Regions from separate parts of the Escherichia sp. HH091_1A genome, predicted to be linked through region 2. Evidence: predicted binding sites of a transcription regulator. Region 2 holds the regulator's gene; each other region holds the start of a gene.

What was found. The regulator CRP, encoded in region 2, controls carbon source genes, mostly activating them, when cyclic AMP is high. The targets are predictions, from matches to a motif close to ATGTGANNNNNNTCACAT.
Positions count from the first base shown of each region.
Region 1: a site for CRP is predicted at 8,793-8,810, ahead of serC (3-phosphoserine/phosphohydroxythreonine transaminase). Genes of this name have one in related genera too.
Region 3: a site for CRP is predicted at 3,193-3,210, ahead of ldtB (L,D-transpeptidase). Genes of this name have one in related genera too.

Region 1 is NZ_AP025747.1:1,125,127-1,136,085, reverse strand. Features, by position in the region: partial or broken gene QUF14_RS05370 (ComEC family protein) at 1-1,992, opposite strand, end outside; gene ihfB (integration host factor subunit beta) at 2,198-2,482, opposite strand; gene rpsA (30S ribosomal protein S1) at 2,642-4,315, opposite strand; gene cmk ((d)CMP kinase) at 4,426-5,109, opposite strand; gene ycaL (metallopeptidase YcaL) at 5,282-6,046, opposite strand; gene aroA (3-phosphoshikimate 1-carboxyvinyltransferase) at 6,215-7,498, opposite strand; gene serC (3-phosphoserine/phosphohydroxythreonine transaminase) at 7,569-8,657, opposite strand; gene QUF14_RS05335 (DUF421 domain-containing protein) at 8,856-9,548, opposite strand; gene ycaO (30S ribosomal protein S12 methylthiotransferase accessory factor YcaO) at 9,678-10,959, shown strand, end outside.
Region 2 is NZ_AP025747.1:4,113,199-4,124,157, reverse strand. Features, by position in the region: gene QUF14_RS20780 (putative adenosine monophosphate-protein transferase Fic) at 1-72, shown strand, start outside; gene pabA (aminodeoxychorismate synthase component 2) at 104-667, shown strand; gene argD (bifunctional acetylornithine/succinyldiaminopimelate transaminase) at 753-1,973, shown strand; gene QUF14_RS20765 (YccS/YhfK family putative transporter) at 2,051-4,141, opposite strand; gene crp (cAMP-activated global transcriptional regulator CRP) at 4,192-4,824, opposite strand; gene QUF14_RS20755 (OsmC family protein) at 5,127-5,531, shown strand; gene QUF14_RS20750 (phosphoribulokinase) at 5,586-6,455, opposite strand; gene QUF14_RS20745 (YheU family protein) at 6,509-6,727, opposite strand; gene QUF14_RS20740 (hydrolase) at 6,721-7,743, opposite strand; gene QUF14_RS20735 (ABC transporter ATP-binding protein) at 7,743-9,656, opposite strand; gene kefG (glutathione-regulated potassium-efflux system ancillary protein KefG) at 9,787-10,338, shown strand; gene kefB (glutathione-regulated potassium-efflux system protein KefB) at 10,338-10,959, shown strand, end outside.
Region 3 is NZ_AP025747.1:1,004,789-1,015,747, reverse strand. Features, by position in the region: gene QUF14_RS04845 (DNA methyltransferase) at 1-1,113, shown strand, start outside; gene QUF14_RS04840 (hypothetical protein) at 1,195-2,091, opposite strand; gene ldtB (L,D-transpeptidase) at 3,307-4,227, shown strand; gene QUF14_RS04830 (anion transporter) at 4,286-5,404, opposite strand; gene mntR (manganese-binding transcriptional regulator MntR) at 5,401-5,868, opposite strand; gene mntS (manganase accumulation protein MntS) at 6,054-6,182, shown strand; gene opgE (phosphoethanolamine transferase) at 6,454-8,037, shown strand; gene ompX (outer membrane protein OmpX) at 8,086-8,601, opposite strand; gene QUF14_RS04805 (protein YliM) at 8,654-8,719, opposite strand; gene rhtA (threonine/homoserine exporter RhtA) at 8,954-9,841, shown strand; gene dps (DNA starvation/stationary phase protection protein Dps) at 10,140-10,643, shown strand.

The DNA.
Region 1 (10,959 bases), 2.5 Mb from region 2:
ATGGTGAGGTACCTGAAGTAATGTTGCCTGCATTTGCTGCCAGTAACGGCTTAGCATCTTTTGTTCAGCGGGGGCTTCAATATCACCGGTTAGAAGAATGCTATTCGTCCCGTCATCAATCTTAACCACACAGGAATGGTTATTTCCTTTATCGTTGCTACCTTGTAAAGGCCAGTGCGCGCTGAAACGCAATCCTTGCCATTGCCACGCTTCGCCACGCACACAGGGCTGATGATGTTCCCAGCTTAAAGGGCTTCTGACCCATAACGTCGGCCAGGCTCGTAATATCGAGTCCAGCCCTCCCCGATGATCCAGATGTTCATGACTCAAAATGACGCCTTCTGGTTCAAGATTATGCCAGCGTAGCCAGGGGATAATCAGTTGTTGCCCACTATCCCCCTCCGGCCAGGCCAGTCCGGTGTCATAGAGAATCGCTTTACCGTTTCGCGCAATGACCATTGCCAGCCCTTGCCCGACATCAAGCATGTACACCTGCCACGCGTCAGGCCGAGGTTTTTGCCACAGCGGCCAGCACATCAGCAAGCCTCCAGCCACACACATTGCCGGCAACGCTCGCCAGGCGTTTAATCGCCATACCACCAGTAAGAACCATGGGGAAAATGTTAGCCATTGCCAACGTTCAGCAATGTTGATCCACCCTTCCGGCAAACTCTTTAACCCCCAGAAAAGTAAAGCCAAAGACCGGTCGGCAAGAAACCATACTCCTTGTTCTACGATTAACGGCCCGCTTAAATGCATAACCATCGCTGCGAGGATCAACGGAACCGTGATAAATGTCACCAGGGGAATTGCAAATAGGTTTGCAATAAACGAGGTCAGACTAATGCCATGAAATATGACGATTTACACGGGCATAAGCAGGAGGGTGATTCCCAGTTGCAGATGGATGAGGGAAACAACCGCGCGCAATACCGGCGGCAGCTGCCACTCCGGACAGGGAAACCACTGATACCAAAAAATCAGTGCCGCGACCGCAGCGGCAGAGAGCCATAAACTTTGCGAGAGAATGGCAACAGGATCCATCAGCAAAATTGCCGCCAGACAACATATCCATACATCCCAGCCACTCCATTGTCGTCCACTTAACTTAAGCATTCCCCAAATGGCAAGCGCCACCACGGTACGCAATGCAGGAGGTTGCATTCCCGTTAGCCAGGCGTAAAAAGCAGCACAGCAGATTCCACCAATTAATGGCATTTGCCAGTGGATCCAGCACCCAGGCAGAAAAACTTGCCCACCGCGAATGAGTCCTGCAGCCAGCAACGCCGCAAAAGCGATGTGCAATCCTGATATCGCCATTAAATGCGCCGTTCCAGTATCACGCATGATATTTTTGATTTCTTTGGGGACGGATAACCGTTCCCCCATACCTAATCCAAGAATAACCGCGTTCCACATATAGGGTTGCAGCGTTGTTTGTAGTGACGCCAGATACTGTGCACGCAGGCTACAATTCGGTTCAATGACACTTGCCTGCAGAAAACGCCCGGTGAGCGGTTGATGCTGGGCAATGGCATAACGCTGGCTATCAAAGCCGCCATCATTAAGTTGGCCATGAACTGCACGAACTTTGAGTTTCATTGACCATACTTGTCCGGCACAAACCGCTTGCGGAAGATATTCGCCATACAGTACGAGGCCTGGCGCAGGGAATATACGTCGACCTTGTAGATGAGTAATTTGACCGTAATGAGTGGTCATGCCGTCAGTAGCAATGATCTCAACAATTGCATCCTGCGTCGAGCCAGTTAAGGTTTCTCCTGCCCACAAAATTTGCTTTGCCGCTGATATGCCCCAAAGAAAAAACAGCAACGTCAGCGCGATATAACGGACGGCTTTAACACGAATAAATGCCAGTACGCAGGCGAAGATAGTCAGAAGCACAAGGGTTACTGTCCCTGGCAATTGGGGCAAAATCAGCAACGGAAAAATTCCGCAAATTATGCATACTCCGACTGTCGTTATTTTCATGCACCCTCCCTGTTTATAGAAAGTGTGCAACTTTGTTGAATGGTTGTCTGGTGGAAGTTTTGCGTTCCCCGAGGCACGTTCAGAAGAATTTAACGACAGGGTGAAAACTGCTCAAAACTCTGCGAGGCAGCTTCCAGTTCCAGATTAGAGAAATGAAAAAAGCACCCGACAGGTGCTTTTCTCGCGTTCAAGTTTGAGTAAAAACTTAACCGTAAATATTGGCGCGATCGCGCAGTTCTTTACCTGGTTTAAAGTGAGGAACGTATTTTCCTTCCAGTTCTACTTTATCGCCAGTCTTCGGATTACGTCCGGTACGTGGTGCGCGGTAGTGCAAAGAGAAACTGCCGAAACCGCGGATTTCAATACGCTCGCCCTGCGCAAGAGTCGAGGCCATATGCTCCAGCATCTCTTTTACTGCATCTTCAACCGTCTTGGCGGGAATGTGCGATTGCTGGGTGGCAAGTCTTTCTATCAATTCTGACTTGGTCATGATTCCTCCGGTTCCTTAAAGGCAAATTTAGCGGCTGCTGTTGCTGCATTGATTAAGGGCGGCCGTAGCCGCCCTTAGTGCTTGATTACAGGACGAAACCTGCAATCTGTCAAGTAAACTCAACAAACTTCGGAATAAAAATCCCGAAGAGTCAGAGAATTACTCGCCTTTAGCTGCTTTGAAAGCTTCAGCCATTGCGTTGTTGGAGAAGTTTGCATCTTCCTGTTTGTTAACAGTTGCGATTGCATCTTTCTCGTCAGCTTCGTCTTTCGCACGAACAGACAGGCTGATTGCGCGGTTTTTACGATCAACGCCGGTGAATTTAGCTTCAACTTCGTCGCCAACGCTCAGAACCAGGGTAGCGTCTTCAACGCGGTCACGGGATGCTTCAGAAGCACGCAGGTAACCTTCAACGCCGTCAGCCAGTTCTACGGTTGCGCCTTTAGCGTCAACTGCAGTTACTTTACCGGTTACGATAGCGCCTTTCTTGTTCAGAGCAACCCAGTTGTTGAACGGATCTTCTGCGAGCTGTTTAACGCCCAGGGAGATACGTTCACGTTCTGCGTCAACCTGCAGAACAACTGCAGCGATTTCGTCGCCTTTTTTGTATTCACGAACTGCTTCTTCGCCTGCAACGTTCCAGGAGATGTCAGACAGGTGAACCAGGCCGTCGATGCCGCCGTCAAGGCCGATGAAGATACCGAAGTCAGTGATAGACTTGATTTTACCTTCAACACGGTCACCCTTGTTGTGGGTTTCCGCGAACTGCTGCCACGGGTTAGCTTTGCACTGTTTCAGACCCAGGGAGATACGACGACGTTCTTCGTCGATATCCAGAACCATAACTTCCACGACATCGCCAACGTTAACAACTTTGGACGGGTGGATGTTTTTGTTGGTCCAATCCATTTCGGAAACGTGTACCAGGCCTTCAACGCCTTCTTCGATTTCAACGAAGCAGCCGTAGTCGGTCAGGTTGGTCACGCGACCAGTCAGTTTGGTACCTTCCGGATAACGTTTAGCAATAGCTACCCACGGATCTTCGCCCAGCTGTTTCAGGCCCAGGGATACACGGGTACGTTCGCGGTCGAACTTCAGCACTTTAACAGTGATTTCGTCGCCCACGTTGACGATTTCGCTCGGATGCTTAACGCGTTTCCAGGCCATATCAGTGATGTGCAGCAGGCCGTCAACGCCGCCCAGATCAACGAATGCACCGTAGTCAGTGAGGTTCTTAACGATACCTTTAACTTCCATGCCTTCCTGCAGGTTTTCCAGCAGCTGATCGCGCTCTGCGCTGTTTTCGGATTCGATAACGGCACGACGAGAAACAACAACGTTGTTGCGCTTCTGATCCAGCTTGATTACTTTGAATTCAAGCTCTTTGCCTTCCAGGTGCAGAGTGTCACGCACCGGACGAACGTCTACCAGAGAACCTGGCAGGAACGCACGAATACCGTTCAGCTCAACAGTGAAGCCGCCCTTAACTTTGCCGTTGATAACACCGGTAACAGTTTCAGCATCTTCGTAAGCTTTTTCCAGCGTGATCCAGGCTTCGTGACGTTTAGCTTTCTCACGGGACAGCAGAGTTTCACCGAAGCCGTCTTCTACTGCGTCCAGAGCAACGTCAACTTCGTCACCTACCTGGATTTCCAGCTCGCCCTGGGCGTTTTTGAACTGCTCAGCCGGGATGGCGGACTCAGATTTCAGACCAGCGTCAACCAGTACTACGTCTTTGTCGATAGCAACAACAACGCCACGAACGATAGAACCCGGGCGGGTTTCGATTTCTTTTAAGGACTCTTCAAAGAGTTGAGCAAAAGATTCAGTCATGTTTAATCTTCAGGTTTATATTTAACGTCCACCTGGCTCCATGCCGGATGGGGTTGTTTAACATACCCGCTGTCATTCCATTGCAACGGGGGTACTGCAAATTCGGTCGCTTATGCGAGAGCCAATTTCTGGCGCGCGTATTGTAGCGCTTTTTCAATCACTTGCTCAATGCTTAAGGTGGTGGAATCCAACACTAAAGCATCGGCTGCCGGAACCAGTGGCGCTACCGCTCGGTTACGATCGCGGTCGTCGCGTTCTTTGATCTCGGCCAAAAGGCGCTCAAAGTTAACACTAAAGCCCTTCTCCTGCAACTGTAGCATGCGGCGATGCGCACGTTCTTCCGAGGAGGCGTCAAGGAAAATTTTCACTGGCGCATCAGGGAATACCACCGTTCCCATATCGCGGCCATCGGCAATCAAGCCTGGTAATTCGCGAAACGCGCGTTGGCGACGCAATAATGCTTCACGAACGCGTGGGAATGCCGCGACTTGTGAAGCAGCATTCGCCACTTCCTGAGTACGAATTTCGCCGCTGACATCTTCCCCTTCGAGGATCACTTCCAGATTGCCATTGGTCGACACAAAACGTACATCCAGATGGGATGCCAGCGGCACGAGCGCATCTTCCGTTGCAACATCAACATGGTGATGTAATGCCGCCAGTGCCAGTACGCGATAAATTGCACCCGAGTCCAGCAGATGCCATTGCAACGCTTCCGCCATAGCCTTACACAAGGTGCCTTTCCCTGCACCGCTTGGGCCATCAATGGTAATAACCGGGGCAATTGCCGTCATCTTTATCTCCTTAAAACAGGCGTACCGTTAACATAACCGCGCGCATTATACGCGCCGACGCCACAAATCGTTAACGTTGTGTGCAAAAACCAGTTTTGTCTGTATTCAGATGGGGATTTATTGCGCAATTATAGCGGGCTGGCAGAAGACCAGCCCGAAAGATGACAATGATTTACTTACCAGAGGCGATACGATCACGGATGTGTTGCGCACGCTCTGTTGATGGTGGATGAGAGTCAAACATGGACTGGGTACGGCCGCCATCCAGGCTGGCCAATTTTTCAAAGCTGCCAACCAGCCCCTGGGTGCTGATGCCACGTTTCTTCAACAGATCAAAGGAGAAATCATCTGCTTCGGACTCTTTATCGCGGGAGTATTTAGCATTGATCGCGCCTTCTGCGATATCACCTAATTGTGAGCGAGAAAGCTGGGAAGCCACACCGCTGGTAGCGGAAATCGCATCACGTGCGGCAACGATCGCATAAGAAGCTTTCATTTCAGCCAGCGAGTGACCCAACGCGACGTGGCCCAGTTCATGACCCAGAACGCCTTCAATTTCGTTGTCGTTCATCATGTCCATCAGGCCACTGTAGACACGAACACAGCCGTTCGCCATCGCCCATGCATTGACGTCGCTGGTCATATAAACCTTATAGTTGACCGGCGTGCCATTAATATTGTTACCCAATGCTTTGGCGATTTTTGCCAGACGTTTACCGTACTTGCTGGATTTACTTGCGACTTGATTGCCGCTGTCCATTTCGGCACAGCCCTGATTGGCAATCGCTTTTGCATCAGCATCGCTTAACGTTGCTGCTTTATAGGCATTTAAACCTGAGCTGATAGCCATATTGGTATCAATACCGTGGGTATTCTGACACCCTGTCAGTAAAGCTGCAGAGGCCGCAATCGCCAGCAGTAATTTAGTATTCTTCATGTGAATCATCCGTTGATTAATCATATATAAATATTATGTATCAATAACTTACATCGACAAACGACGCTACCATTAATCAAAATGACTCACAAGGTCCGAAAAAAAACGCCGGCAATGTGCCGACGTATTGATAAAGAAAGATTTGGCTATTTATTGCACGTTGTTCATTCAGGCTGCCTGGCTAATCCGCGCCAGCTGCTCGAAATAATCCGGAAATGTTTTGGCCGTGCATTTGGGATCAAGAATCGTCACTGGTGTATCTGACAACGCCACCAGCGAGAAACACATCGCCATCCGGTGATCATTGTATGTTGCGATCTCGGCAAAGTTCAGTTTTTCCGGTGGAGTGATACGAATGTAATCGTGCCCCTCTTCTACTTCCGCGCCGACTTTACGTAGCTCTGTTGCCATCGCAAACAGGCGATCGGTCTCTTTAACACGCCAGTTATAGATATTGCGCAGCGTGGTAGTGCCTTTTGCAAATAATGCCGCCGTGGCAATGGTCATCGCCGCATCGGGAATATGGTTCATATCCATATCAATAGCGTTCAGTTCACCACGCGTGCAGGAAATATAATCATCGCCCCAGCAAATGGTCGCGCCCATTTTTTCCAGCACATCAGCAAAGCGAATATCACCCTGCATACTGTTGCGTCCAATGCCGGTCACTTTTACAGTGCCGCCTTTGATTGCTGCTGCTGCCAGGAAGTAAGAAGCCGAAGATGCATCGCCTTCGACCAAATAAGTACCCGGAGACTGATAAGACTGCCCGCCTTTTACGACAAATTGTTGATAGTGCTGATTTTCAATTTCAACACCAAACGTCTTCATCAGATTGAGTGTGATGTCGATATAAGGTTTAGAGACCAGATCGCCTTTAATACGAATCACCGTATCTTCCGGTGCAAGAGGCGCAGTCATTAACAGTGCGGTGAGGAACTGGCTGGAAACGGAGCCATCAACGTCAACGTTGCCGCCAGTAAAGCCGCCCTGTAAACGCAATGGTGGATAATTTTCTTGTTCCAGGTAAGTGATCTTCGCCCCGCCCAGGCGCAGCGCATCCACCAGATGACCAATGGGGCGTTCTTTCATACGCGGTTCACCGGTCAGCACAATATCATTGCTACCCAGACAAAGAGCTGCCGCCAGCGGACGCATTGCCGTTCCGGCGTTACCGAGGAACAACTCCAGGGCACTTTTTGCGTGTAATGGACCGCCGTTACCGATGATTTCGCAACGCGTACGATCGGCTGAAAGCGTATAGCTTACCCCTAACGCTGTTAATGCATTCAGCATATGGCGCACGTCATCGCTATCCAGCAGATTGGTTAATACTGTTTTGCCGTGTGCTAATGCCGCCAGCAATAAAGCGCGGTTAGAAACGCTCTTGGAACCGGGCAGATTAATGGTGCCATCGACACGAGCGATGGGTTGTAACGTCAGGGATTCCATGAACTCAACTCTCTACAACAGAAATAAAAACCCCACAGGCTGGCTGTGGGGATTAAGCAAAATTTCGGCATTAGCCGTGACGGCGTTCGAACTCAATCATGAAGTCTGTCAGCGCTTTAACGCCTTCCAGAGGCATTGCGTTATAAATTGACGCACGCATACCGCCGACCACACGATGCCCTTTCAGGGCATGCAGCCCCGCAGCAAAAGACTCTTCAAGGAACAATTTGTCAAGCGCACTGTCCGCCAACTGGAACGGCACGTTCATCCGCGAACGGTTAGCTTTCGCCACGTCATTGCGGTAGAAATCGCTGTTATCAATCACCCCATACAGCAGTTCTGCTTTTTGCTGATTGATTTTATCCATTGCAGCCACGCCGCCGTTCGCTTTCAGCCATTTGAATACCAGACCGGACAGGTACCAGGCAAATGTCGGCGGCGTGTTAAACATTGAGTCGTTATCGTTAAGGATGGAATAATCCAGAATCGACGGACAAGCGATATTCGCTTTACCCAGTAAGTCTTCACGAACGATGACGATTGTCAGGCCCGCCGGGCCGATATTTTTCTGTGCGCCAGCATAAATCACACCGTAACGACTGACGTCAATTGGACGGGAAAGAATTGTTGAAGAGAAGTCGGCTGCAACCACCACTTCTTTACCAAAGTCTGGCGTTTCGTCGATGGCGATACCATCGATGGTCTCATTTGGGCAGTAATGCATATAAGCGGCATTATCAGAGAGCTGCCATTCACGCATTGGCTTAACCGCACGAAGACCATCAACAGTCACTTTGGCGTCAAAGACATTTGGCTTGCAGTATTTTTTCGCTTCTTTAATGGCACTTGCCGCCCAGTAACCGGCATCAACATAATCTGCAGTGGTTTTATCACCAAGAATATTCAGCGGAACAGCAGCAAACTGACCGCGACCACCGCCGTGGCAGAACAATACTTTATAGTTGGAGGGGATATTAAGAAGATCGCGAAAATCCTTCTCGGCTTCCTCTGCAACCTGAATGAACTCTTTACCACGGTGGCTCACTTCCATCACCGACGTACCAAGACCGTTCCAGTCGCGCAGTTCCTGTTGAGCCTGTTTAAGCACCTCTGCCGGTAGCATTGCCGGACCAGAACTAAAATTGAAGATTTGAGCCATTTCCCCTCACCACGTTGCGTTGCCATTAACCCACGGACAATCGATTGCGACCGCGGGTAATACATTATTCCTGTGGCTATCGGTTTTATCATTCAGTGGCGCGCATCGCAATGGGTAAAACAGTCGAGGGCAAAAATGCGGCACGCGTCACACAATAGAATCTCTCGGATTATTGTCCAAAAACCGATTTTTTTGCTGTCAGGTCACCCGTTTAGCCCGACTTGCCTTCGTCCATTCTGGATTTGCACAGCGCGGACATAATTGTTTTTCCCCTGCGTTCATATGAATGATCTCACTGCAACGGATGCAAGCATAGTCCGCCGACTCAGGCACCACTTTGTAACGCTGAGTACAGTCACTGGGTAAAATAAGTAATCCCGGTTTGACCTTGTCATCTTCAAAGAAATAGACACTGATTTGCCCGTTGGTTTCGAGAATCGCCAGACGTACCTGCCCCAACTGCTCCACTCCACGCAGTCGCAGCTCCATAAAGAACTCAAATTCCGTCATGTTGGAGTTATTAAGTTTCGACCAGGCCAGCTCACCATCCTCAATAATGACAACCGGCTTGCCTTCCAGAAGATCCTCCAGTTTTTCACTGTGCGCCATCAACCACATTACCAGACGGTATAACAACGCCAGAGTAATAAAGACGATAAGCACCGGAACCATCGGCACATCATCATAAAACGCCACATCCCCCGCCGCTGACCCCAGCGTCAGAATGATTAACACTTCAAAAAGCGACATCTGCCGCACACCGCGTCTTCCGGTCATTTTGAGGAACAAAAAAACCAGTACAAAGGTATAAAGACTACGTAGTGCAACTTCGCCAAGGAAATCAAAAGGCACTTTATCAAATGCCATACGGTGGAGATCGAACGCCTTCATTTTTATGCTCTTATCGTGGTTTATCCACTAAAAGCATAGTCAACAGTTCATCGGCATGGCGGCGGTGATAGCGCCTTTGAGATAAAACCCGTATTATTGCGCGCTTTCCGTACGACTAAAGTGATTTTCATGACGCAAACATTTATCCCCGGCAAAGATGCCGCTCTGGAAGATTCCATCGCTCGCTTCCAGCAAAAACTTTCAGACCTCGGTTTTCAGATTGAAGAGGCCTCCTGGCTGAATCCCGTGCCTAACGTCTGGTCTGTACATATTCGCGACAAAGAGTGCGCACTGTGTTTTACCAACGGTAAAGGCGCAACCAAAAAAGCGGCGCTGGCTTCTGCACTCGGTGAATATTTCGAGCGTCTGTCTACCAACTACTTTTTTGCTGACTTCTGGCTGGGCGAAACCATCGCCAACGGTCCATTCGTGCATTATCCCAACGAAAAATGGTTCCCACTGACCGAAAACGACGATGTACCAGAAGGGCTGCTCGATGACCGTCTGCGCGCATTTTACGATCCGGAGAATGAACTGACCGGCAGCATGCTGATTGACCTACAATCTGGTAACGAAGATCGTGGTATTTGCGGTCTGCCGTTTACGCGCCAGTCCGACAATCAGATCGTTTATATTCCGATGAATATCATTGGTAACCTGTACGTTTCTAACGGTATGTCCGCTGGCAATACCCGAAACGAAGCACGCGTCCAGGGGTTGTCCGAAGTTTTCGAACGCTACGTGAAAAACCGGATTATTGCTGAAAGCATCAGCCTGCCAGAGATCCCGGCAGACGTGCTGGCGCGTTATCCAGCGGTGGTTGAAGCGATCGAAACACTGGAAGCGGAAGGTTTCCCGATCTTCGCTTATGATGCCTCGCTTGGCGGTCAATATCCGGTGATCTGCGTGGTACTGTTCAATCCAGCTAACGGTACCTGCTTTGCATCCTTCGGTGCACATCCTGATTTTGGCGTTGCACTGGAACGTACCGTGACCGAGTTGCTGCAAGGCCGCGGTCTGAAAGATTTGGATGTGTTTACTCCGCCAACCTTCGATGATGAAGAAGTCGCTGAACATACTAACCTCGAAACGCACTTTATCGATTCCAGCGGTTTAATTTCCTGGGACCTATTCAAGCAGGATGCTGATTATCCGTTTGTGGACTGGAGCTTCTCAGGCACCACGGAAGAAGAGTTTGCTACGCTGATGGCTATCTTCAACAAAGAAGATAAAGAAGTTTATATTGCCGATTACGAGCATCTGGGCGTTTATGCTTGCCGCATTATCGTGCCTGGCATGTCCGATATTTATCCGGCAGAAGATCTGTGGCTGGCGAATAACAGCATGGGCAGCCATTTACGTGAAACGATTCTTTCACTCCCAGGCAGCGAGTGGGAAAAAGAAGATTACC
Region 2 (10,959 bases):
GCAATGGGGGATCTCACCGCACTGCAGATGATATTTAGCAAAGTGGTAAGCGAAGCCGGGGAATCTGAGTAAAATAGCGCGGTTCTTTCGTACCGGAGCCGCCATGATCCTGCTTATTGATAACTACGATTCTTTCACCTGGAACCTCTACCAGTACTTTTGTGAACTGGGGGCCGACGTGTTGGTTAAGCGCAACGATGCGTTAACGTTGGCGGATATCGACACACTCAAACCGCAGAAAATTGTTATCTCACCTGGACCCTGTACGCCGGACGACGCAGGGATCTCCCTTGACGTTATTCGCCACTACGCCGGGAGTTTGCCGATTCTTGGCGTCTGCCTCGGTCATCAGGCAATGGCGCAGGCTTTTGGTGGCAAAGTTGTGCGCGCCGCAAAGGTGATGCACGGTAAAACCTCGCCGATCACACATAACGGTGAGGGCGTATTTAAGGGGCTGGCAAATCCACTCACCGTGACACGCTACCATTCGCTGGTGGTGGCGCCTGACTCATTACCGGAGTGCTTTGAAGTGACGGCCTGGAGCGAAACCCGCGAGATTATGGGGATTCGCCATCGCCAGTGGGATCTGGAAGGTGTGCAGTTCCATCCAGAAAGTATTCTCAGCGAACAAGGACATCAACTGCTGGCTAATTTCCTGGAACGCTGATTTCTGATTGCCATTCAGTGGTTTTTTATGCATATTTTGTGATTATAATTTCACATTGAGTTATGCGTAACAGGGTGATCATGAGATGGCAATTGAACAAACAGCAATTACACGCGCGACTTTCGATGAAGTGATCCTGCCGATTTATGCTCCGGCAGAGTTTATTCCGGTAAAAGGTCTGGGCAGCAGAATCTGGGATCAGCAAGGCAAGGAGTATGTCGATTTCGCGGGTGGCATTGCAGTTACGGCGTTGGGCCATTGCCATCCTGCGCTGGTGAACGCGTTAAAAACCCAGGGCGAAACTCTGTGGCATATCAGTAACGTTTTTACCAATGAACCGGCGCTGCGTCTTGGTCGTAAACTGATTGAGGCAACGTTTGCCGAACGCGTGGTGTTTATGAACTCCGGCACGGAAGCTAACGAAACTGCCTTTAAACTGGCACGCCATTACGCCTGTGTGCGTCATAGCCCGTTCAAAACCAAAATTATTGCCTTCCATAACGCTTTTCATGGTCGTTCGCTGTTTACCGTCTCGGTGGGCGGGCAGCCAAAATATTCCGACGGCTTTGGGCCAAAACCGGCAGACATCATCCACGTTCCCTTTAATGATCTCCACGCAGTGAAAGCGGTGATGGATGATCACACCTGCGCGGTGGTGGTTGAGCCGATTCAGGGCGAGGGCGGCGTGACGGCTGCGACGCCAGAGTTTTTGCAGGGCTTGCGCGAACTCTGTGATGAGCATCAGGCATTATTGGTGTTTGATGAAGTGCAGTGCGGGATGGGGCGGACCGGCGATCTGTTTGCTTACATGCATTACGGCGTGACGCCGGATATTCTGACCTCCGCCAAAGCGTTAGGCGGCGGCTTCCCGATTAGCGCCATGCTGACTACGGCGGAGATTGCTTCTGCGTTTCATCCTGGTTCTCACGGTTCCACCTACGGCGGTAATCCACTGGCCTGTGCAGTAGCTGGCGCGGCGTTTGATATCATCAATACCCCTGAAGTGCTGGAAGGCATTCACGCGAAACGCCAGCGTTTTGTGGACCATTTGCAGAAGATCGATCAGCAGTACGATGTGTTTAGCGATATTCGCGGTATGGGGCTGTTGATTGGCGCAGAGCTGAAACCACAGTACAAAGGTCGGGCGCGTGATTTCCTGTATGCGGGTGCCGAGGAAGGCGTAATGGTGCTGAATGCCGGGCCTGATGTGATGCGTCTTGCGCCGTCGCTGGTGGTGGAAGATGCGGATATCGATGAAGGGATGCATCGTTTCGCCCACGCGGTGGCGAAGGTGATTGGGGCGTAAATAAGACGCGTCAGCGTCGCATCAGGCAAAAGATATCGGATGCGGCGTGAACGCCTTATCCGATGGTTTAGCCTGTATTACGCCTTCGAATCCCGCAACTTGCGACTCAGCCAAATCCCATGATGCGGTCGCTGCCGCCATGCCATCGACGAAATGGTGTGCATGGTGTTCAGATGACCAATAACCCGTTGTAAATGCTGCTCCAGCGTACCTGCCGCACCTTCGTGCGGCTGCATCTCCGGCGCATCCATGATATTGGCATCGCCAGAACTACCTGGTTCGTCATACTCCAGTCGCTGCTGACAACGCTGAATGGCGATTTCACAAGACTGTAAATACTCTTGTGCCAGTTCAGGTGGCAATGCCCGGTGTTCCCGTGCCAGCGTGGTCATGGCATTAATATGTTCAACAATAAACTGGCTATGCGTTACCCACAGTTTCATATCTGCCAGATAATGGCTGTTGAATGCCGGTTCCTGCATCGCCTGATTCAATGAGTTATACAGAGTGTTATGCGCCTGATTCACCCGCATTCGCTGCCAGGCCAGTGGCGTTGGTTGCGGATCCTCGCTCAGAATCAAACGAATCGCTTCCTGATAGGCTTCTAAAGCATCATGGGCGTTTTTACGCAATAACCCGCTCTGCCACTGCGGCCACAGCCAGACAGTACCGCCGAAAGCAATTAAACAACCAATAATGGTATCGATAAGACGCGGAAGGATGTATTGCTCGCCGTTCAACCACAATAGTTGCAGGGTATACACCGCAGTAATGGTAAAACCGACCGTCGCCCAGCCGTAGTTTTTGCGCAATATCAGGTAGCTGGCGAGGGTGGTAATCAGCATCAAGGTCAGGGTGTAACCTTCGGGAATTTTAAAGTGCAGGGCAACGCCCGCAATGATTAACCCGACCACGGTTCCCACAGAACGGTTCACAATCCTCAGACGGGTTGCGCCGTAGCCATTTTGCGTTACCAGCAATACCGTCATCAGGATCCAGTACGACTTCGGCAGATGCAGTGCGGTGCCCATCAGGCTGGCAACGCTTAACATCACACTCAGTCGTCCAGCATTGCGTAGCGCTGGAGATTTCAGTGACAGATAACTTTTTAGCGCCGGCAGTAACGGCATTCGCCGCTGTTTATCGGCCAGTAAATCACGGGCATAGAGCGGTTTTTGGGTGCGCAGCACGCGGGCGATGCGGCTGAAGTGCCAATAGCAGAATTGCCCAACCGGATTATCCGGATGCTGGCGGGCGATTTTTTCCAGTGCGCCAATTTGTTTTTCCATCGTAAAGCGCGTCGGCAGGCGATGGTAAAGAATGTCATCAGCCAGCACGCGCAGGCGAGTGGCGACAGTTTGCGCATTCCAGCGGATAACTTCTTCTGCATGGCTACGCTCGACCAGCTTTTGCACCTCTTCCGGCTGATGCAAGCTGACCGAAATATGTTCCTGTAAATCCAGCGCCTCTTGGAAAATACGCAGCATCCGCTTGTAGTCAGTATTATTTTGCGCGGAAAGCATATGCATTTGCTGATAGCACTGAGTAATTAAATCGACCGCTTTTTGCTGGCGCACCAGCAGCGGCGGCAATGCTTTTTCAGGATCGGTGTGCTGGGTGAGTAGGCTGTATTTAGCTTCGCAATAATCCGCCAGTTCACGGTACAGCAAGCTTAGTGACTCGCGTAGCGGTTGTTCGCGCCAGAGCCAGAACCAAAACCAGTTAAACAGTCCGTACCACAACGTGCCCAGCGCATAGATCAGCAACGGTTCCCAGACTGGCATGTATCCCGCCAGACTGAGGGTAAAAATGGCGGCGAGCAGCGATGCGGGAAGCAATTTTGCGTGCAATGGCCCCAGCTCAGCAGTGACACCAAGCACCAGCGTTAATCCGGTCAGCAAAAAGGGCAGGGGAACATCTTTTGCCAGTAGTAGCTGTGTCAGCAAGCTACAGGTGGCAAACAGTGACGCACCAATGATTAAGCGTTTGAAAAAACGTTTATGAGGCGTATCAAGGCCCGCAATATTGCAACAGGCTGGAACGAGGGAGAAGAGCAGACCGAATCGTAATTCGCCAAGCATTAACCCAACGGCCACGGGCAAACATAGCACTAGCGTTTGTCGTAGTGCATAGTTGATATCGGGGTGATAAATCAGTCTGCGCCACATCGGGGGAAACAAAATGGCGCGCTACTCAGTAACGCGCCACTCCGACGGGATTAACGAGTGCCGTAAACGACGATGGTTTTACCGTGTGCGGAGATCAGGTTCTGATCTTCCAGCATCTTCAGAATGCGTCCCACGGTTTCACGAGAACAGCCGACAATCTGACCAATTTCCTGACGGGTAATTTTGATTTGCATACCGTCCGGGTGAGTCATAGCATCCGGTTGTTTTGCCAGGTTCAGCAGAGTCTGTGCAATGCGGCCCGTCACGTCGAGGAACGCCAGGTTGCCCACTTTCTCTGAAGTGACTTGCAAACGACGCGCCATCTGTGCAGAAAGACGCATCAGAATGTCCGGGTTTACCTGAATCAATTGGCGAAATTTTTTGTATGAAATTTCAGCCACTTCACAGGCGGTTTTCGCACGTACCCATGCGCTACGTTCCTGGCCTTCTTCAAACAGGCCCAGTTCGCCAATAAAATCACCCTGATTCAGATAGGAGAGGATCATTTCTTTACCCTCTTCATCTTTGATCAGCACTGCCACAGAGCCTTTAACGATGTAGTACAGCGTTTCCGCTTTTTCACCCTGGTGAATAAGCGTGCTCTTGGATGGGTACTTATGAATGTGGCAATGAGACAAGAACCATTCGAGAGTCGGGTCTGTTTGCGGTTTGCCAAGCACCATGCGCGGTTATCCTCTGTTATAAGCTTTCTCCAGAGCCAGAAAACGCCGCTGTCTCTGGATTGCCGAAATTGTGCTTCCCGCTACCTGGGAAGGGGCTATCAACTGTACTGCACGGTAATGTGACGTCCTTTGCATACATGCAGTACATCAATGTATTACTGTAGCATCCTGACTGTTTTAGCATAGCTTTCGCTTTGTGTCTCCTGGTGTCTCGCTTCAGCATGACCCAGGTCGCCTTCCGTTGCGCGATTTGGTTAGTACGCGTACTCTGTCAGGAAAATTGACGCAGTGGAGTAGCAAAAATGCAAGCGCGAGTGAAGTGGGTCGAAGGGTTAACTTTTCTGGGCGAGTCTGCCTCTGGTCACCAGATTTTAATGGACGGCAACTCAGGCGATAAAGCGCCAAGTCCGATGGAAATGGTGTTGATGGCGGCGGGTGGTTGCAGTGCCATCGATGTGGTTTCGATCCTGCAAAAAGGGCGTCAGGATGTGGTCGATTGTGAAGTAAAATTGACCTCTGAACGCCGCGAAGAGGCACCACGCCTGTTTACGCACATTAATCTGCATTTTATCGTCACCGGTCGCGACCTGAAAGACGCAGCGGTTGCGCGTGCGGTTGATCTCTCTGCTGAGAAATATTGTTCAGTGGCGTTGATGCTGGAAAAAGCGGTGAATATTACTCACTCGTATGAAGTGGTTGCCGCGTGATTTGATGTCAGGAGTACGATGCCGGATAATTGTTTATCCGGCATATTAGCAGAGTTACTCGATTTTCTTTCCTTCCATCAATCGTTGCACCAGTGGCAGCATAATTAACTCCATTGCCAGACCCATTTTACCGCCCGGCACCACTAATGTATTGATGTGGGAAATGAATGAGCCCTGCAACATCGCCAGCAGCCAGGGGAAATCGATCCCTTCCAGATTACGAAAATGGATCACCACAAAGCTTTCATCCAGTGATGGAATGCCCTTTGCTGCGAACGGGTTTGAGGTGTCGACAGTGGGAACGCGCTGGAAGTTAAGATGGGTGCGGGAAAACTGCGGCGTGATGTAGTTGATATAGTCTTCCATTGAACGTACTACTGAGTCCATCACCGCTTCTCGTGAGTGCCCGCGCTCGCTGGTGTCGCGGATCAGTTTTTGAATCCACTCAAGGTTAACGATAGGCACTACGCCGACCAGTAAATCCACATGCTGCGCAACGTTATGATGTGGCGTGACGACGCCACCGTGTAGCCCTTCATAAAACAGTACATCAGTGGGTTCCGGTAAAGGTTGCCATGGGGTGAATGTTCCCGGCACCTGATTCCACGGTACGGCTTCGTCGTACGTATGCAGATATTTGCGTGATTTTCCTTTGCCGCTCTGACCGTATTCAATGAAGGTTTGTTCCAGCAGGCCGAAGTCGTTCGCTTCGGGGCCAAAGTAGCTGATATGCCGCCCGGCATCACGCGCCTTGCGGATCGCCATGTCCATTTCCGGGCGCGTGTAACGGTGAAAACTGTCGCCTTCCACCTCAGCTGCATGCAGATTTAACTGCGCGAATATTTTACGAAACGCGAGACTGGTGGTGGTGGTCCCCGCGCCGCTGGATCCTGTTACCGCAATGACCGGATGTTTGGCAGACATAGTAACTCCATGACTTAGCTATCATTATTATCTCGTCCGCCGACGGCTGCAGGTTATTCACGAAACTGACTGCGCGGCATGATATTGACCGTTTCGTGCAGCTCCGACCATACCAGCACCGCTTCTCCGCACTGTAGCTGGCGTTTGACGTCGGCGACTTTCTGTTCAAGTGTACGCTCATGTTCACCATAATCGGTGCCTTCGCGTAACACAAAACTTTCAATTAAATTTTCCAGCGTTTCGGGGGAGAGTTCTTGCCACGGAATCAACATGATTTCGCCTCCAGATACGTTGTTAACCAGTCAGGAATGCGTGACTCCAGCCACATTTGCGGATGAAATAATGTACCGCCAAGAAAGCCAACATGACCACCATGTTCAGTCAGTTGATACTCCACCTGCGGGGGGAGATTTTCCGGTTTCGGGATCACCTGATGATCCATAAACGGATCGTCTTTGGCGTGAATAATCAGCGTCGGTTTGGCGATCTGGTTCAGCATCGGCATGGCGCTACACTGACGATAATAGTCGATAGCGTCAGCGTAGCCATGAATTCTGGCGGTGATCAGATCGTCAAATTCACGGATGCGACGTACCGATTTTAACTGTGCGAGATTAATCGGCAGCGTACCGGGATAGGCTGCCAGTTTGCGCGCAGCATTGGCTTTTAACAGGTTCAGCAAGTAACGCTGATAAACGCGGGAAAAGCCCTTTTCCATATGATAACTACAGGCTTCTAGCATAAATGGCGCGGAGACAATTACCGCTGCATCAATCGGGAGGTTATTACCTTCTTTTGCCAGCAAACAGGCGAGCATATTACCGCCGAGCGAATAGCCGACGGCAGCCGTTGGCGCATGTCCAAATTCGCGCTGCAGCCAGCGTAAAAACCAGCTGGCGTCTTCGGTTTCGCCCGAATGGTAAATGCGGTGCATACGGTTTGGTTCACCGCTGCATCCGCGAAAATGCATCACCACGCCCAGCCAGCCGCGTTTTTGCGCCGCCTCGACCAGACCGTGGGCGTAAGGGCTATTGAGGCTGCCCTCCAGCCCGTGAAACACCACTAAACGCGGTTTATGGTTCGCCTGGGCAGGGTCTTCACTCCATGCGAGATCGACAAAATCGCCGTCGGGCAACTCCAGTCGCTGCCAGTGCGGGGTGAATTTCACCTTGCGACGAAACAGACGCGGCAGCATGGTTTGCAGATGACAATTGCTAAAGCCGCGCATAGGGGTGAATTCAGCACTGCTGCTGAATTCATTGGCATCGGTCGTCGTTATCTGCGCCATCAGTTGCTTTGGCCTTCCAGCAGCATCTGCTCAAGCTGCTCCTGGGCTTCCAGCCACGCCATTTCGCACTCTTCCAGCCCGGATTTGGCGCTGGCTTGCTGTTGCAGGCAGGCGGTCAACTCCGCTTTACGGCTTTGATCGTACAGTTCGCTGTCGCCGAGTTTCTCTTCCGCCTGCGCCAGTTGCGCGTTCAGCTTCTCCATCTCTTTTTCCAGACGGGCGATTTCTTTACGCAGTGGCTGGGTTTGCGCACGCAGCTCCGCTTCCCGACGCTTCTGGTCTTTACGTGCCTGGGCGCTGTTCGCGTTCTCTTTTGGCGCGTCGTCGGCCTGGTTTTCCTGCTTTTGAACGTCGCTCAACCACTGTTGATAATCTTCCAGATCGCCGTCGAACGGTTCGACTTTACGATCGTGAACCAGATAGAGATCGTCAGTGGTGGAACGCAACAAATGGCGGTCGTGCGAAACGACAACCAATGCGCCTTCAAACTCGATCAACGCTTCAGTCAGTGCCTGGCGCATGTCGAGGTCAAGGTGGTTAGTCGGTTCGTCGAGCAGCAGTAGATTCGGACGCTGCCAGACGATTAATGCCAGCACCAGGCGGGCTTTTTCCCCACCGGAGAAACGGCGCGTTTCTTCCGTCACTTTATCGCCCTGGAAACCAAAGCCGCCGAGGTAATCACGCAGTTTTTGTTCTAGTTCCTGCGGTGCTAAACGTGCCAGATGTTGAATAGGCGATTCGTCGGCGCGTAGATATTCCAGTTGATGCTGGGCGAAGTAACCGAGTTTGATCCCTTTCGCCAGGCCAATTTCACCGCTGACTGGCGCAAGCTCTCCGGCTAACAGTTTGATTAATGTCGATTTACCCGCGCCATTGCGGCCTAACAGACCAATGCGCGAACCCGGCACCAGATTCAGTTTAATCGAGTCGAGAATAATGCGATCGCCATAACCTGCGCTGACCTTTTCCATTTTCAACAACGGATTAGGCAGGCTTTCCGGCGCGCGGAAGCTAAAGCGGAACGGGTTGTCGACGTGCGCTGGGGCAATCAACTCCATACGCTCGAGCATCTTAATACGGCTCTGGGCCTGCTTCGCTTTGGTGGCTTTGGCACGGAAACGGTCGATATAACTTTGCAGATGTGCCACGCGCTCTTGCTGGCTTTCATACATCGCCTGTTGCTGTGCCAGACGGGTAGCACGCTGCACTTCAAACGAGCTGTAGTTGCCGGTGTACTCGAACATGTTTTGCTGTTCGATATGAATAATTTTATCAACAATCGGATCGAGGAAGTCGCGGTCATGGGAGATCAGGATCAGCGTGCCCTGATAGCTCTTCAGCCATTTTTCCAGCCAGATAACAGCATCGAGATCGAGGTGGTTAGTTGGTTCGTCGAGCAGCAGCAAGTCTGAACGGCAAATCAGTGCCTGGGCGAGGTTGAGACGCATACGCCAGCCACCGGAGAAATCACTTACCGGGCGCTCCAGTTGTTCATTGCTGAAACCGAGGCCGTGCAGCAGGCTGGCGGCGCGGGAGCGAATACTCCATGCGTCAATAGCATCCAGCTTGCCATGAATGGTCGCAATGGCGTGCCCGTCGTTACGTTCGTTGGCGTCGTGTAGCTGCGCTTCCAGTTGACGATATTCACGGTCGCCGTCAATGACATATTCCAGCGCCGCTTGCGGTAGCGCTGGTGTTTCCTGATTCACCCACGCCAGTTGCCAGCTTCCTGGAAAGGTGTAGCTGCCGCCGTCGGCGCTGATTTCATTTTTCAGCAATGCCAGCAGGGTAGATTTACCACAGCCGTTTTTACCCACCAGGCCGACTTTCTGCCCGGGGTTGATGGTGGCGGTGGCATTATCCAGCAGGACGCGCACGCCGCGACGAATTTGTAACGAGGAGAAAACAATCATAAGGCGCCGTATGTTCAGACTATGTTAACTTATCATTATGATAATGTAATGTATGGGCGAGCTGCCGCACCGGGCGCAATGGTAGCCCAAAACAGCGACTATACACAAAAACCATACCGGGAGGGGGATGATGTCTCAGCCAGCGAAAGTTTTGCTGCTGTATGCCCATCCGGAATCTCAGGACTCGGTGGCAAACCGGGTACTGCTTAAACCGGCCACGCAGCTCAGCAATGTTACCGTGCACGACCTTTACGCGCACTATCCCGATTTTTTTATTGATATCCCCCGTGAGCAGGCATTACTGCGCGAGCACGAGGTGATTGTCTTTCAGCATCCTCTTTATACCTATAGCTGCCCGGCACTACTGAAAGAGTGGCTGGACCGGGTATTAAGCCGTGGTTTTGCCAGCGGGCCGGGGGGAAACCAACTGGCGGGAAAGTACTGGCGTAGCGTGATTACCACCGGTGAGCCGGAAAGTGCTTACCGTTATGACGCGTTGAATCGCTATCCGATGAGCGATGTTCTGCGCCCCTTTGAACTGGCGGCGGGCATGTGCCGGATGCATTGGTTAAGCCCTATCATTATTTACTGGGCGAGACGGCAAAGCGCACAGGAGCTGGCGAGTCACGCCAGAGCCTACGGTGACTGGCTGGCAAATCCGCTGTCTCCAGGAGGCTGCTGATGGAAGGTTCCGATTTTTTACTCGCAGGAGTGCTGTTTCTCTTCGCGGCGGTGGCTGCGGTGCCGTTGGCATCGCGGCTGGGTATTGGCGCTGTGTTGGGATATTTGCTGGCAGGGATTGCAATTGGCCCGTGGGGGCTAGGGTTTATTAGCGACGTCGATGAGATCCTCCACTTTTCGGAACTCGGCGTGGTGTTCCTGATGTTTATCATCGGCCTTGAGTTGAATCCCTCCAAGCTTTGGCAACTGCGGCGTTCGATTTTTGGCGTAGGCGCGGCACAGGTGCTGTTAAGCGCGGCGTTGCTGGCGGGATTATTGATGCTGACGGATTTCGCCTGGCAGGCGGCGGTGGTCGGTGGCATTGGCCTTGCGATGTCTTCAACTGCAATGGCGTTGCAATTGATGCGTGAGAAAGGGATGAATCGCAGCGAATCCGGCCAGTTAGGTTTCTCGGTACTGCTGTTTCAGGATCTGGCGGTGATCCCGGCACTGGCGTTAGTACCGCTGCTGGCGGGATCGGCAGATGAACATTTTGACTGGATGAAGATCGGCATGAAGGTGCTGGCGTTTGTTGGCATGCTGATTGGTGGGCGCTATTTACTGCGTCCGGTATTCCGTTTTA
Region 3 (10,959 bases), 2.3 Mb from region 2:
CTAATACCTACTGATAGTTTAATTCTGGCAGATAATTATTTTGGTTTAAAAAAACTAATGGAGAACTACACTTCTAAAATTAAGTTAATTTATCTTGATCCTCCATATGGTACTGGCATGGATTTTCAATCACGGGATCTCAAACATGCTTACCGAGATGTAATGGGAACTGCTCCTTGGATAGAATTCATCCGTAGACGATTGATATTTATGCGTGAGTTGCTTACAAACGATGGCAGTATCTATATACATATTGGGCACCAAATGCTTTTCCATTTAAAAATTATTATGGATGAAGTATTTGGAGAAGAAAACTTCAGAAATTTGATTATTAGAAAAAAATGCAGTTCAAAAAATTATACTAAAAATCAATACCCTAATATTAATGACTATATTTTATTCTATAGTAAATCAAAAAAAATGACATTTGAAAATCCAGGTATTCCTGCGGAATTAGATTGGATCTCAAAAGAATATAATAAAAGAGATGAAAAAGGTCTATTCAAACTAGTTCCGATTCATGCTCCGGGAATACGTAACGGAGAAACAGGAAAACCTTGGAGAGGGATGACCCCTCCCCCCGGAAAACATTGGCAAATGTCTCCTGAAAAATTAGATGAATTAGATAGAAAAGGAGAAATCCATTGGTCTAAAACAGGAAATCCCCGACGTAAAGTCTATTTAACTCAAGATAAAAAATTACCATTGACAGATTATTGGGACCAATTTAGAGATGCACACCATCAAAGTATTAAGATTACGGGTTATCCAACAGAAAAAAATTTTGACATGTTGAAAAAAATAATTGCAGCAAGCACTAATGTCGGTGATCTTGTATTAGACCCTTTTTGTGGTTCTGGTACAACATTGCACGCAGCCCAAGAATTAGATAGAAAATGGTTAGGAATAGATCAATCATTTCAAGCTATAATCACCTCTATACGAAGATTAAAATATGGGTTAGAGCCTATGGGCGATTTTGTGAAGTCAAATGCAGCAGAGAAAAGCAGACAACTAAAATTATCTGATCGAGAGTTCAATTTCATTGTCGATAATGATGTTTATTGCAAGCATACTAATGAAATTGAATTATTATTTGATGAAATACTTTAATAAATTGTAATATTGTAGCAATCTAAATAAAGATATGAAGACAATATTTGTCTTCATATCAACAGTATTCTGTCCTTATTACTAACTCCGTAACCAGTTATGAGTGATTCTAATATCAGCTGTTTTTAAAGTTGTTACTCTGACATTACCATCCCACTGGCCATCTAAATAACATGTTTCATACCAAGTATCATTATGAGTCAGTCCAGGACCATCCGAGAGAAATATTATTTTAAAATTTTCCCCTGACTGGAGACTAAACTGCATTACTTTGTTGACTTTATCATTATTTCCTCCCGTTCTATCATCGGATTGTGCTCCCCCTCTCGTGCTATCATAACGAGCAAAACCAATAGCTCTTACCTGATTAGAATATGACTCCCTGATAATAAAATCGCAAGGACAAGAACCAATAAATTGAGGAAAAATAGTGTTCAATTCTATATCACGACCAGCCCCTCTAGGACCAGTTATTGAGAATTCTTGTCCTAGTTTTTCTTCAAACCAATCAAAAAATAAATCTGTCAAAACATATCCCTGCTGACCTCGATCATCATATTCACCTAACAAGGATGCCAATGAAGTTATTTGTTCATTTGTAATACCAGAAAATTGTGCCTGTAATGTAGATATATCTTTGAATAAACTGCCATATGCTTCATATAAAGCACTTGTCGAGATTTTAGTAATTTTTTTAGTCGCCTCGGTGTCTAATACAGTACATACACATCTCCTGAATATCTTTAATAAAGATATACGAACATCAGCAGAAAAAGCTCCTGGATTCCGTATTTTAAATAAGACATCATAGCTACTTCGAGATGTCATTACTAGCTCCCGAAATAACTCAATCATCGGAGTATAATTATTAATTCGCTGAGGAAGACACTCAGGAAATGTTCTGGTGTTAGGAATAGCTGTCACTACATCTAATCGATTTTGAATCGTTGCAAAATAACTATTTGAATTAAAAGTCATATCAAATTCCTTTTGTGAAACCATGAATATAATACACTTAGTTATGATTAAGCTCAAGTTCTCACGATAAAATATATGCATATTAATATTCAATAGTTATTGCAACTATTTTAGTAATCATACAGTGTAATTGTATATACTGCTTTTTACTTATCATTATTCATTGCAGCAATATATTTTTATTTAAATCATCACAAAATACAACTTTCAATAATTTATTTTGATAGGAAATTATGTTCCATTACCACTAATGAACTTTATATTAGATAATAAGAATTAATCAATTCCCATTGATTTTACTAACAACAGACCACTCATACCTAGCACAATCAGATATCCCCCGAAACTGGAGTTATATGATATAGCTAAAATTTGTTATGTATTATGCACTCGCAATGACTTAATTTTATATCGCCTATCGGCCTCATTCCATACTTATTTTCCTACCATCCATACACTACACTATGTAGATCCCTTGAGTGCAGTAGTGCCCTCTCAAATCCATTTTGCTCTGTATTTTCGATGCATACTCGTTGAATATCAAACATCACTTTATTGAAAAGTTAACTCCACCACCGTTCAGTACCATACAGACAATCACATCACTGTTCCACCACATCCGAACTATCTAATTCTTTAAAGAATGTGACATAATTTCAGCTCTAACACCATAATAGAGGTATAATTATTACATCATTCGCAATTCTTGTCCTTATCAAGATTTTTCTGCTGTATTGAGTTATAAGAGAACCAAAACAATCATCTCTTGCAATAGAGAAAGAGTTACAACACCACATTTCTTTAACAACACCATTACAACTACGAATCTCGCATCCCTAAGTGCAATATGAAGGTTATAGATGAAGACAAACGGTACAAAGATCATCATGTAAGTTAGCGTAACTTACCAAGGGCCAGCCATAATACTATATCAACTAAATAATAAATATTCTTGTTCACTTTGAAACTATATTGTGACGTTACTGGAAACTAACACAGGCGTATCCTGAAAAGAGATATGACAAACCGCGTATTATGCCATAAGTCTGAAAGAAGATCCCGTCCCCCGCTTAAGGTCTACACTCTTCCCAAAGGCAAAAAATGTGATTTCGTACACATCTGATTTCACTGTGAGCTGGAATGAACTTATAATGCGCTTCCAATACTCTAATATTCTCAACCCAATGGCCTGCCAGGCACAAAATCTCGCTTAACATGAATATGAAATTGAAAACATTATTCGCAGCGGCCTTCGCTGTTGTCGGCTTTTGCAGTACCGCCTCTGCGGTAACTTATCCTCTGCCAACCGACGGGAGTCGCCTGGTTGGTCAGAATCAGGTGATCACCATTCCTGAAGGTAACACTCAGCCGCTGGAGTATTTTGCCGCCGAGTACCAGATGGGTCTTTCCAACATGATGGAAGCTAACCCGGGTGTGGATACCTTCCTGCCGAAAGGCGGTACTGTACTGAACATTCCGCAGCAGCTGATCCTGCCGGATACCGTTCATGAAGGCATTGTCATTAACAGCGCAGAGATGCGTCTCTATTACTATCCGAAAGGCAGCAACACCGTTATCGTGCTGCCCATCGGCATTGGTCAGTTAGGCAAAGACACGCCTATCAACTGGACCACCAAAGTTGAGCGTAAAAAAGCAGGCCCTACCTGGACGCCGACCGCCAAAATGCACGCAGAGTACCGCGCTGCGGGCGAACCGCTTCCGGCTGTCGTTCCGGCAGGTCCGGATAACCCGATGGGGCTGTATGCACTCTACATCGGTCGCCTGTACGCTATCCATGGCACCAACGCCAACTTCGGTATCGGCCTGCGTGTAAGTCATGGTTGTGTGCGTCTGCGTAACGAAGACATCAAATTCCTGTTCGAGAAAGTGCCGGTCGGTACTCGCGTACAGTTTATTGATGAGCCGGTAAAAGCGACCACCGAGCCTGACGGCAGCCGTTATATTGAAGTCCATAACCCGCTGTCTACCACCGAAGCCCAGTTTGAAGGTCAGGAAATTGTGCCAATTACCCTGACCAAGAGCGTGCAGACAGTAACTGGTCAGCCTGATGTGGATCAGGTCGTGCTGGATGAAGCGATCAAAAATCGTTCCGGGATGCCGGTTCGTCTGAATTAATCTTCAAAACTTAAATTAAAAGGCGGACTCATAATCCGCCTTTTTTATTTGCCAGCACCTAGCTGGCCGGGAACATAACTAACAAAACGTATCCCACCAGCGCCGCCCACAACAGCATCGGTATTGAATAGAGATGGAAACGCCACCAGATACGGCGATCGTTTGCCATCCGTAACGCAATCAAATTTGCCAGCGATCCGGGTAATAAACCAAAGCCACCCACGTTTACCGCCCATGCCAGTAATAAAGACGGTGGCACATAATTGAGCAGCAAAATCGTGCTCGGCACGTTACTGATCACCTGCGATAAACCAATTGCCGTTAACCATAATCCGGGTTCGGATAAATGGCTCACATTGCTCAACACGCCCTGCAAAGCTGGCAGTTGGGTCAGCAAATGGACGTCGATAAACATCGCCATAAATACCAGCAGCAGAGTCCAGTCCACGCTGATCACCACGCGACGAGCCAGCAGCGCAAAGCCCGCCGCTACAATCACCAGTCCCCACAGCTCTTGTTTTAACTCCAGCGCCGTCAGAAAGACGATATACAGCCCCAGACAACTCCACACCAGCCGCGGTTTCCACTCAGGTGTTTGCGCCCCCGTATGATATTGCAGCGCCTTTCCAGGGAAACAACACCAGCACAGTAGCAGGAGTGTCAGCATCATTGCGCCAGCCAGCGGTGCCATTTGGGCAATAAACCCGGCAAACGAAAGACCAGAACGACCCCAGATAAGAATATTTTGCGGGTTGCCAATCGGCGTCAGTAGCGAACCCGCATTGACTGCCAGCGCCTCAAAAATAATCAGTCGATTAATCGGGATCTCACACAGTCTTTTTAGTGTGATTGTCAGCGGAACAACAATAAACAGCGCGACATCGTTGGTCAGAAATGTTGAAAGCAACGCCGCCGCCAGCACCATAAACATTGCCAGCCGACGCTCAGTAGCAAAGCGGCGCACCATTTTGCGCCCCAGCACATCAAAATAACCGCTTAACTCCACACCTTTGGTCAGCAGCATCAGGCCACTGAGGGTGATGATAGTGTGCCAGTCGATAGCAGCAAGCCAGGATTTCGGTGCAAAGGGAACGAAAAAACTTAATCCGATGCCAACAAGAATTAATAACTGAAAAAAGCGATCGCCTTGTAGCGTGCGTAAAAAAGGCAGGCTCATTTGGCACCGTGTTTCTGGGTAAACAAACGAAAGGCATCCAGCGTCTCTTCACTGACATGGTGCTCCATGCCTTCCGCGTCGCGACGAGCGATTTCCGGGCTGACGCCCAACACCAACAAGAAATTTTCGACTATCTGATGTCGCTCGCGGCTTTCCTGCGCCAGCTTCTCTCCTTCTGCCGTTAAAAACACGCCACGCCAGGGGATCATTTCAATCAGCCCCATGGTTGCCAGTCGTTTGAGCATTTTAGCCACCGTCGGTTGCGAAACGCCCAGACGAGCAGCCATGTCCACCTGACGAGCTTCCCCCACTTCCCTGATCAAGTCAGAAATCAGCTCAACGTAATCATCAATAAGCTCGCGCCGGTGTGCCTCTCTGACCTGGCGGAACCCTTCAACGTGCTCTTCCACATTCACTAACTGCGTCACTTTTTTTGCTGTTGGCGTACCTGCGCGACGACTCATTGTGCTTCCTCATTATGGTGACGCATACATAGCGTTCTCATTTCGTGCGCACATTGTAAACCAGAGTTGCGAAGGTACAAAAAATTAACGTTTTAGCAATAGCTATATAATATAGCCTGTGCTATATCTGTATGTAATGCAATCATCCCTCAAGGATCGACGGGATTAGCAAGTCAGGAGGTCTTATGAATGAGTTCAAGAGGTGTATGCGCGTGTTTAGTCATTCTCCCTTTAAAGTACGGTTAATGCTGCTCTCTATGTTGTGCGATATGGTCAACAACAAACCGCAGCAAGATAAACCTTCCGATAAATAGCGGCGTCGCGGTACGCCGCTTCACTCCTGCTTTTATGCAGGCACAACGCGTTTTGCTCTGAAAAACCCCACTTTTTGTCGGATTTGCAATCCCCTTCGCAAAAGATTTGTTCGTCAGTAGTTGACCTGAACGGCAGCTCGCTCTATCTTCTTGCAGCCCTGCGTATATTGCGGCTCGCGGATGCGGACCCTTTTCCCCTCTTCACGCACTCTTGCAGGTATTGACCCTTGACGCCAGGGTAAGCACATGGCGTTTGTTACGATAGTGGCATATGAATTTAACCCTCAAAGAATCGCTTGTTACCCGTAGCCGGGTATTTAGCCCGTGGACTGCGTTCTACTTTTTACAGTCGCTATTAATTAACCTCGGCTTAGGTTACCCCTTCAGTTTGCTATACACCGCCGCATTTACGGCTATTTTGCTTTTGCTATGGCGAACATTGCCTCGCGTACAAAAAGTTCTGGTCGGTGTCAGTTCGCTGGTGGCGGCTTGTTATTTCCCTTTTGCTCAGGCCTACGGCGCGCCTAACTTCAATACCTTGCTGGCATTGCATTCCACCAATATGGAAGAGTCGACCGAAATCCTGACGATTTTTCCGTGGTACAGCTACCTGGTCGGCTTATTTATTTTTGCGCTCGGCGTAATAGCAATCAGGCGGAAAAAAGAGAGCGAAAAAGCGCGCTGGAATACCTTCGACAGTCTGTGTCTGGTATTCAGTGTGGCGACATTTTTTGTTGCTCCCGTGCAAAATCTGGCCTGGGGCGGCGTATTTAAACTGAAAGATACTGGCTATCCGGTATTTCGTTTTGCTAAGGATGTCATCGTCAATAATAACGAGGTGATTGAAGAGCAAGAACGGATGGCAAAACTTTCCGGAATGAAAGATACCTGGACGGTCACTGCCGTTAAGCCGAAGTATCAGACCTATGTGGTGGTGATCGGTGAAAGTGCGCGTCGCGATGCCCTCGGTGCCTTTGGCGGTCACTGGGACAATACCCCGTTTGCCAGCAGTGTTAACGGTTTGATATTTGCTGACTACATTGCCGCCAGTGGCTCCACGCAGAAATCGCTTGGCTTAACGCTCAATCGCGTAGTCGATGGCAAACCACAGTTTCAGGATAACTTTGTCACCCTGGCAAATCGCGCGGGCTTCCAGACCTGGTGGTTTTCCAACCAGGGCCAAATCGGCGAATACGATACCGCCATCGCCAGCATCGCCAAACGTGCAGATGAAGTGTACTTCCTGAAAGACGGTAATTTTGAAGCAGATAAAAACACTAAAGACGAAGCGTTACTGGATATGACCGCGCAGGTGCTGGCGCAAGAACACTCGCAACCGCAACTGATTGTTTTACATCTGATGGGCTCACATCCACAGGCCTGCGACCGGACACAAGGCAAATACGCAACCTTTGTGCAATCGAAAGAAACATCATGCTATCTCTATACCATGACACAAACGGACGATTTGTTGCGTAAGCTGTACGACCAGTTACGCAATAGCGGCAGCAGCTTCTCGCTGGTTTACTTTGCGGACCACGGTCTGGCCTTTAAAGAACGCGGCAAAGACGTGCAATACCTTGCCCATGATGATAAGTATCAGCAAAATTTCCAGGTGCCTTTTATGGTCATTTCGAGCGACGATAAAGCGCATCGGGTGATTAAAGCCCGCCGTTCAGCCAATGACTTTTTAGGCTTTTTCTCGCAGTGGACGGGAATTAAAGCGAAGGAAATTAACATCAAATACCCGTTTATATCTGAGAAGAAAGCCGGGCCGATATACATCACCAACTTCCAGTTACAGAAGGTGGATTACAACCATCTCGGAACCGATATTTTCGACCCGAAACCTTAAAACAAAAAATCCGCCCCGAGAGGCGGATTTTTTATATCACCGAAGTGATTAGAAGCGGTAACCAACACCGGCAATCCAGGTGCCTACGTCAACGCTACGAATACGGCTCTGCTCGTAAGAGAAGTCCAGAGCAACGTTTTCCATCGGGTTGAACTGCAGACCAGCACCGTAGGAGAAACCGTAGTCGCTGGTGTCGTGTTTGTAGGTCGGGTATTCAGTGGTCTGGAATTTACCATAACCCACACCCACTACACCGTAGATGCTTGCCCAGTCGTTAATGCGGTAAGCCGGACCAGCAGTGATGCCGTAGTACTGGTTTTTGTTGTAGTCACCAGAGCTTGCAGTACGGCTTTTCTCGGTGTAAGTGAAAGAACCGATCACACCCAGCGGGCTGTTGTCTTCTTCATAGCGGTATTTCAGGTTGAAACCGCCCATTTTGTTCATTTGGCCCTGAGCGTCGCTCTGTGCGTAACCGCCAGTTACGGTAGAAGTCGCAGCTACGGAAGTACCTGCGGTGAAAGCCAGAACTGCGGCCAGTGCTGAAAGACATGCAATTTTTTTCATAACCACCTCAAATGTGATTCAAATAAGTCCTAAGTTTTAAATATATCAAAAATTAATGGGAAACTCTTCGCGATTTATGATGTCTAACGGGCCATTTCATGTAACAGAACGTTTCCATACACCGCTATCCATCTAAATTTAAATCACTTTTTCAGAGAACTGCGTAAGTATTACGCATGTATTCCCTGTCATTCATCCAGATTATTCCTAATCACCAGACTAATGATTCCATCAATCCTGGCGCATTTTAGTCAAAACGGGGGAAAATTTTTTCAACAAATGCTCAACCAGCATTGGGTATATCCAGTACACTCCACGCTTTACTTAGGTTTAGATATTTGTGGGAGAAAGGATGCCTGGTTCATTACGTAAAATGCCGGTCTGGTTACCAATAGTCATATTGCTCGTTGCCATGGCGTCTATTCAGGGTGGAGCCTCGTTAGCTAAGTCACTTTTTCCTCTGGTGGGCGCACCGGGTGTCACTGCGCTGCGTCTGGCATTAGGAACGCTGATCCTCATCGCGTTCTTTAAGCCATGGCGACTGCGCTTTGCCAAAGAGCAGCGGTTACCGCTGTTGTTTTACGGCGTTTCGCTGGGTGGGATGAATTATCTTTTTTATCTTTCTATTCAGACAGTACCGCTGGGTATTGCGGTGGCGCTGGAATTCACCGGACCACTGGCGGTGGCGCTGTTCTCTTCTCGTCGCCCGGTAGATTTCGTCTGGGTTGTGCTGGCGGTTCTTGGTCTATGGTTCCTGCTACCGCTGGGGCAAGACGTTTCCCATGTCGATTTAACCGGCTGTGCGCTGGCACTGGGAGCAGGGGCTTGTTGGGCTATTTACATTTTAAGTGGGCAACGCGCAGGAGCGGAACATGGCCCTGCGACGGTGGCAATTGGTTCGTTGATTGCAGCGTTAATTTTCGTGCCAATTGGAGCGCTTCAGGCTGGTGAAGCACTCTGGCACTGGTCGGTTATTCCATTGGGTCTGGCTGTCGCTATTCTCTCGACCGCTCTGCCTTATTCGCTGGAAATGATTGCCCTCACCCGTTTGCCAACGCGGACATTTGGTACGCTGATGAGCATGGAACCGGCGCTGGCTGCCGTTTCCGGGATGATTTTCCTCGGAGAAACATTGACACCCATACAGCTGCTGGCGCTCGGCGCTATCATCGCCGCTTCAATGGGTTCTACGCTGACAGTACGCAAAGAGAGCAAAATAAAAGAATTAGACATTAATTAAATTTACATTTCTGCATGGTTATGCATAACCATGCAGAATTTCTCGCTACTTTTCCTCCACACCGTCTTTATATATCGAATTATGCAAAAGCATATTTATTCCGAAAATTCCTGGCGAGCCAATAAATAAGAATTGTTCTTATCAATATATCTAACTCATTGAATTTTTATTAGTTTTGTTTTTCACGCTTGTTACCACTATTAGTGTGATAGGAACAGCCAGAATAGCGGAACACATAGCCGGTGCTATACTTAGTCTCGTTAATTACTGGGACATAACATCAAGAGGATATGAAATTATGAGTACCGCTAAATTAGTTAAATCAAAAGCGACCAATCTGCTTTATACCCGCAACGATGTCTCTGACAGCGAGAAAAAAGCAACAGTAGAGTTGCTGAATCGCCAGGTTATCCAGTTTATTGATCTTTCTTTGATTACCAAACAAGCGCACTGGAACATGCGCGGCGCTAACTTCATTGCCGTACATGAAATGCTGGATGGCTTCCGCACAGCACTGATCGATCATCTGGATACCATGGCAGAACGTGCAGTGCAGCTGGGCGGTGTAGCTCTGGGGACCACTCAAGTTATCAACAGCAAAACCCCGCTGAAAAGCTACCCGCTGGACATCCACAACGTTCAGGATCACCTGAAAGAACTGGCTGACCGTTACGCGATTGTCGCTAATGATGTACGTAAAGCGATTGGCGAAGCGAAAGATGACGACACCGCAGATATCCTGACCGCCGCGTCTCGCGACCTGGATAAATTCCTGTGGTTTATCGAGTCTAACATCGAATAAATCCATCGCTGATGGTGCAGAAATTTAGTAAACGATAACAGCGGCTTCCTGACAGGAGGCCGTTTTGTTTTGCAATCCGCCTCAACGCACTTATTTAGTGCATCCATCCGCTGTCCACGACCATCAAAGTAAATTTTTTGTATCCACATCATCACACAATCGTTACATAAAGATTGTTTTTTCATCAGGTTTTACGCTAAATAATCACTGTGTTGAGTGCACAATTTTAGCGCACCAGTTTGGTGCCCCAGAATGGTGCATCTTCAGGGTATTGCCCTATAAATCGTGCATTACGTTTTTGCCGCATCTTGATAAA